3 regions of the Pseudoalteromonas sp. 2CM32C genome follow, and region 1 is predicted to be linked to each of the others. Evidence: predicted binding sites of a transcription regulator. Region 1 holds the regulator's gene; each other region holds the start of a gene.
The links. The regulator sigma-54, encoded in region 1, starts transcription at its own class of promoters, with help from an activator protein. The targets are predictions, from matches to a motif close to GTTGGCACGNNNNTNGNNT.
Positions count from the first base shown of each region.

Region 1 (2,278 bases):
CAAAACTTAATGGCTATTTTAGAAACTCGAAAGGAGCTCACTAAGCAAGCCAGAGAAGATACATTAAATAATCTATTGGATGAATTTAGCATTCAACACATTCGCGACAGCAAAGGTATGGCATTATCGGGCGGAGAACGTCGCCGAGTAGAGATTGCTCGTGCTTTAGCTGCAGATCCAAAGTTTATTTTGTTAGACGAACCATTTGCCGGTGTTGACCCTATCTCAGTATTAGATATTAAAAAAATTATTGAACACCTGAAAAACCGTGGGATTGGCGTATTAATAACAGACCACAATGTAAGAGAAACCCTTGATGTTTGCGAAAAAGCCTACATTGTTTCTCATGGGGAACTGATTGCTTCTGGTACCCCTGAACACGTATTAAATGATAAAACTGTACGCGATGTATATTTAGGCGAGCAATTTAGGCTGTAACATTTACGCCTTATTTATAAGCATCTGCTAGTATTAATTATAACAACTTAAAAGGATTGTTAGAGATACATGAGGCAATCACTACAGCTGCGCATGGGCCAGCAACTTACAATGACACCTCAGTTGCAACAAGCTATTCGCTTGCTGCAATTAAGTACATTGGATCTTCAGCAAGAAATACAAGAAGCGCTCGACAGCAACCCATTACTTGAGGTTGAGGAGCAAGACTATGCCGATGATCTTGCGGGCAAAAATGAGCAAAAAGCAGATAACGATGAAGTTACAGTAACCGTATCTGCAGATGAAGCCCCTAGCGAGTATGAACAAGACAGTGGTGAAGCGCTTGCTAAAGATACCGTAAGTGACGACATGGCAATGGACGTTAGCTGGGATGAGTACATGAGTGCAGCCCCTGCATCATCTTCAGGCCCAATGCCTGAAGATGAGTCTATATATCAGGGCGCATCAACTGAAACGCTTCACGAGTACTTAATGTGGCAATTACAATTAACGCCATTTAGCCCTACAGATGAAGCCATTGCTATTGCTATTGTAGAAGCGGTGGATGATTCAGGCATACTGACACTCAGTTGCGAAGAGATTTTAGAGAGCTTTAATCAAGATAACGACGATGACGTTGAGGTTGAACTTGACGAAATAGAAGCGGTATTAAAGCGCATTCAGCTATTTGACCCAGTGGGTATTGCGGCACGTAGCTTACAAGAGTGCTTGTGTATTCAGTTAAATCAATTTGATAAAGGCACGCCTTATATTGATGAAACAAAAATGATTTTAACCGAGCACATTGATTTGTTAGCTGCTCGTGACTACCGTACATTAATGAAAAAAACGAAGCTCAAAGAAGATGAGCTTAAAGAAGTAATGACACTTATTCATACGCTCAATCCTAAGCCTGCAGACACAATAGTACGAGAAGAGTCTGAGTATGTAATACCTGATGTGTCAGTTAAAAAAATTAAAGGTCGCTGGGTTGTAGAGTTAAACCCAGACAGCATGCCAAAAATTCGTGTAAACAGCCAATATGCAGCAATGTCACGTACAGTTAAATCAAGTGGCGACAGTCAATTTATTCGCTCACATTTACAAGAAGCTAAATGGTTTATAAAAAGCTTAGAAAGTAGAAATGATACACTTTTAAAAGTAACTAACTGTATTGTTAAACAACAACAGGGCTTTTTTGAACACGGGCCAGAAGCCATGAAACCGATGGTTTTAAATGATGTTGCCGAAATGGTAGAAATGCACGAATCAACAATTTCGCGCGTAACCACGCAAAAGTATATGCACACACCGCGTGGAATATTTGAGCTTAAATACTTTTTCTCAAGCCACGTAAGTACCGAAAATGGTGGAGAATGTTCATCTACTGCAATACGTGCACTTATTAAAAAATTAATCGCAGCAGAAAACTCAGCAAAACCATTGAGTGATAGCAAAATTGCGGATATATTGGCTGAGCAAGGAATTAAAGTAGCGAGACGTACAATCGCAAAATATCGCGAATCTCTGGCTATTCCACCGTCAAATCAGCGAAAGAGCCTGATTTAAGACGCTAAACAAAGAGGGTAATGCTTATGCAACTAAATTTAACTGGTCGTCATGTAGAACTAACTGATTCATTAAGAGACTATATAAATACCAAATTTGCGAAGCTAGAAAGGCACTCTGATCATATTAATAATGTTCATGTCATTCTTGATATAGAAAAACTAAATCAAAAAGCAGAAGCAACTATTCATGTAAGTGGTGCTGAATTATTCGCATCCACTGAACATCAAGATATGTATGCAGCTATTGATTCATTGATTGACAAGCTTGA
Region 1 is NZ_JALNTI010000001.1:581,553-583,830, forward strand. Features, by position in the region: gene lptB (LPS export ABC transporter ATP-binding protein) at 1-438, shown strand, start outside; gene MTF67_RS02725 (RNA polymerase factor sigma-54) at 508-2,007, shown strand; gene hpf (ribosome hibernation promoting factor) at 2,034-2,278, shown strand, end outside.

Region 2 (2,278 bases), 400 kb from region 1:
CTAAACCACCTATATTATTTTCTTCGAATGTGGTTTCGCTTCTTACTGCTGGTAAATCTGGGTTGTAGCGTTTTTGCGTCTCCTCAACAGCACTAAAGTCCATACTTAAATCAACTTGTGCAGTGTAGTTTGCAAGCCCTACTACAGGTATTAAAATACTGTCTATTTTTTCAAGATATTCTTGTTCACGCTTACGCTCTATGTCGTACTCTTTGCGTGAACGTGCAGCAAGCGATGTTTGCGAGCCTGAATTTAATAAACGACCATTTTGATCCGTAACCGTTACACGAGCCGGCTCTAAACCTTGTACAGCTGATGCAACCATATCAACCACAGAGTCGACCTCTTCGCTATCTAGCGAACGCCCACGCTTAAGCGTAAGCACAACAGTTGCTGAAGGCTTTTTCTCTCTGCGCGCAAATACATTTTCTTTTGGAATGGCAAGCAATACACGTGCACGCGTAATATTATTAAGCTCTTCAATTGTGCGCGCTAACTGTTGTTCACGGCCATGCTTTAAGCGTTCACGCTCTAAACGCTGACTTACACCAAACCCCATGTCTTGCATGATAATATCTGAACCCGATGTAGGGCCTTGCTCTAGCCCTTCACGAGTCATTAAAAGTTTAATATTTTGATACTCAGTTTCAGGGACGAGCACTACATTTCCATCTACTTGGTATTCAATTTTTTGTGCGTCTAAAAAGTCGAGCGTTTCAATAAGCTCTTCTGTCTGCATTTTACCAAGTGGGCGCATATCTGGCTGACGTGCCCAAATAATAATAAATATAGCAATCGCTAAACAAATGCCTAAAGCAATAACTAAAGTTACTTGGCGCAATAAATCAACGCCATTTAGCGAACTTAAGTAGCCTGATTTCTGTTCTTGTTGATCGTCGCTATCGCTTTGGTCCATTTCACCAGTAGCAAGAGCCAGATCGGTTGATTGATTAGATTGCGCCACAATAATTCTCCACTACCTAGTTAAACAGGCATGTTCATGATTTCTTTGTAAGCTTCGACAAGTTTGTTACGAACCTGCACTGTCGCTTCAAATGCAACTGACGACTTTTGAGAAGCAATCATCGCTTCGGCCAAAGACACACTTCTGTCGCCTGTTTCTACTGCCACTACTTTTTGTTTAGCGTCTTGCTGCAAACCGTGCACAGTATTAATTGCATCCGATAGCATATCGCCAAATTGAGCGGTTGATGAGGCTTGTGTTTTTACTGGCAATCTTTCGATTTGATTATTACGGCCAGCTTCTAAAGCCATTGATTGCATTTCTTGAAATACAGCGCTGTTTTGAATTTTCATAATTTGTCTCTGACAATGCAGTTAACTCTTAACATGAATAAAGCACAAAGCATGCCAAAAAATTAAATCAATAATTTCAATTAGTTGGAAGGAATTTGACAAGTCAGAGTTTTGACAGCCCTAAATTCAAAGGGGAAATTTAGGGCTAAAAATGATGTTATGCGGGGAGTGAAATACCTAAATCGCGCATCTGCGCTAGTTTGTAACGTAAAGTCCGAGGGCTTATACCTAGCGTTTCAGCGACATCTTTTCGCTTACCTTGGCATCTTGCTAACGTTTCTAAAATAATGCGATGCTCTTTATCTTTTAGCTCATCCTTATAACTTCCCGTATCAACAGCCAATAAGTCTTGTTTTGTTGGCTCGGCTGGAGATGACTGTTCGTCATAATACGCTGAACTCATAGCGCCTTGGTCAATATCTCTATTAGTAGCACTTACTTGCTGCTGACTAGTATTTTGCGCACTGACAGATGCAGGCTCCATTACAAAATCTGTCGCCGCTATGTTTTCAATGAAAATAGCATGCTCGTTTAGAGTATCCCCAGTCCTAAGTATTAACGCACGTTGTATTACGTTATCAAGCTCACGCACATTACCAGGCCAAGAATGAGCAAGTAATTTTTTCTCTGCGGCACTATCAAGATAAGCCATAGGCTCTTTACTTTTGTTTAAGTGGCGCTCAATTAAATGTTTAGCCAATACAAGGATATCTCCAGGTCGCTGACAAAGTGGTCGCCACATCAAAGGAAACACATTAAGCCTGTAATATAAATCTTCTCTAAATTGGTTTTCGGTAACCGCTTCTTTCAAATCGCGGTTACTTGTTGCAAGTATCCGTACGTCTAGCTGGATTGTTTTTCTTCCACCTAAGCGTTCTACTTCGCGCTCTTGCAACACACGAAGTAATTTAGCTTGCAGCCCTAAATCCATTTCTGTTATTTCGTCAAGCAATATAGTACC
Region 2 is NZ_JALNTI010000001.1:184,663-186,940, forward strand. Features, by position in the region: gene fliF (flagellar basal-body MS-ring/collar protein FliF) at 1-964, opposite strand, end outside; gene fliE (flagellar hook-basal body complex protein FliE) at 985-1,317, opposite strand; gene MTF67_RS00885 (sigma-54 dependent transcriptional regulator) at 1,475-2,278, opposite strand, start outside.
Region 2: the regulator sigma-54 is predicted to act here: its motif matches at 1,358-1,376, upstream of fliE (flagellar hook-basal body complex protein FliE).

Region 3 (2,278 bases), on a different contig from region 1:
TTATATTTAAGGCTAATTAGCTAACAGGTTTTAGTCAGAAACCAAGCTAATAGCGTAGTTGTCGTACTTTTTAATGCTGTTCATCACAGTCATCAGTGTGTTGTGCTTGCTGTTTTCATCTGCTTTTATAAGCACAGAGCTTATTTTATATTTAGCTGCAAACATGGCTAAGTTGTTCGACACTTGCTCCAAGTCAATTAACCTCCCTGAAAAGTAAACGCCGTTATTTGCATCAATACTGAAAACCGCATTTTTACTTTGTTTTTCAATACTTGGTTTGTCTAATGGGCGATTTAATTCAATGGCGACGGGTTTAACAAATGAGGTAGTAACAATAAAAAATATGAGCAGTATGAACACAATATCAAGCATTGGGGTCATGTCTACGTCGGCGTTATTTTGCAGTTTAGCTGTTTTATTTTTCATATTGGACCTTACTATTTTAATTAAAGCTGCGGCGCCACAGCGAGGTTTTTAGGATCCTATTAACAAAACTAGCACAGCTGAAAAATAATACAGTTAAATAAATATTCTAATAACATTAAATATTTGTATGAATTATGTTCTAACATGTAACTTAAACAGGTTAAATGATTTTAAAGCAATAAAAAACCCAGCCTATCGCTGGGTTTGTATGGGGAATAATTTACTGAATAGCTAAAATACAATTCAGGTTATTTAGCTTTTTTGCATACGGCTCATTTCAGCATGACAGCTTTGCATTGTAAGAAGTGTTGCAGCAAGCGCGGCTTCACAATCTGCGGGTTGTGGCTTATCCATCGCTTCTTTAATTTCTGCTAGTGTTTTGTCTTCAACTTCTTCCAGCTCGCTTACATACGTGCTGTCGTTGTTTGAGCCAAATGTAGTAAGAAGTGCGGTGTATGCTCTGCGCGCTTCTACAGCAAATGAAGAGCCTTCCTCTCGCTCACCTTGCTCGTTAATAGCATAGGGTTGCAGGCGTTCAACGCTGACTCTGCGTGCGTCAATCATGCGCTGGAATAATGCTCCGATAGCAGGGTCTTTTATATTTTCTTGTGCTTTTTGGTAAAAATCGATACCGCTGTTCATTACTTGAATGATGTCTGAAATATGATTAGCGTCTGTTCCTTGAAGGGTGTTCATAATGACCTCTTTAATGTTATGAATGAAACTTATCATAACTAAAGCAAGGGCCATTCCATTTTAAAAAGGTAATTTAAGTTGCTGATATTTATATTTATATTTTGCTTATTAAAAATGGCTAGGCGAAAATACAATATTACGCCTAGCAAATCTTACAAATAACCGTGTAATAAGTTTATTTTAGCTCATCAGCGACTTCAGCTACTTTTTGGCGAAGCCAAATATGGCTTGCATCCCTGTGTAGCAGTGGGCTCCAGATCATATCTAACTCAAAAGGAGGAATAGGAAATGGTGGCTCTAAAATTTTAAGGCCGGCATCGTCTAAATAAATATTTGCGGCCTTTGATGGCAAAGTGGCCACTAAATTTTGCTCTTTTGCCAAGTGAATGGCTACATGGTAATTACGTGTAAATGTGGCAATATTTCGGTGTTTCCCAAAGTGAGCAAGTGCTTCATCAACCCAACCTAGCTTTTGCACATCTTTAGGGTCCATACCAACACCCACACCAAACCCCGTTTTACTCACCCATATATGGCGCGCTTTAAGATAGCTATCAAGGCTGAAGTTTTCAATAATTGGGTTGTCTGCTTTTACAAGGCAGCAAAAGCTGTCTTTCCATATACGTTTGTGGTGAAACGATTGTGGCAGATTTTCAAAGCGGTTGATTGCCATATCTACTTTACCATTTTCAACATCATGAAAGGTCACGTCACTTGGCGTAAGTATATCTAACGTTGTATCTGGGGCTTCTTCGTGCAGTTTGCTCAGTAGTTTTGGTGCAAGTGTGCTTGCTGCATAGTCACTGGCCATTATCCTAAATACACGTTTACTTTGGCTGGCTTCAAACTCTCTATTTGGTGCGAGTGTTTCTTCAAGTGTCATAAGTATGCCACGAATGACTGGCTGTAACTCTATGGCACGCTCTGTTGGTACCATACCATCGCTGGTTCGAACTAAAATAGGATCATTAAAAAGGTTTCGAAGGCGCTTTAGGCCGTTACTCATGGCCGGTTGAGTAATGCTAAGTTGATTTGCTGCGCGTGTAACGTTGCACTCTCGAAGTAGCGTATCGAGGTATACAAGTAAATTTAAATCTATTTTGCTTATATTCATGTGTGTGTCCTTGCGCTTACCAGTGATGGATAAAACGCTGTG
Region 3 is NZ_JALNTI010000004.1:244,004-246,281, reverse strand. Features, by position in the region: gene MTF67_RS10430 (biopolymer transporter ExbD) at 31-426, opposite strand; gene MTF67_RS10425 (PA2169 family four-helix-bundle protein) at 679-1,122, opposite strand; gene MTF67_RS10420 (LysR family transcriptional regulator) at 1,298-2,236, opposite strand; gene aceK (bifunctional isocitrate dehydrogenase kinase/phosphatase) at 2,253-2,278, opposite strand, start outside.
Region 3: the regulator sigma-54 is predicted to act here: its motif matches at 1,164-1,182, upstream of MTF67_RS10425 (PA2169 family four-helix-bundle protein).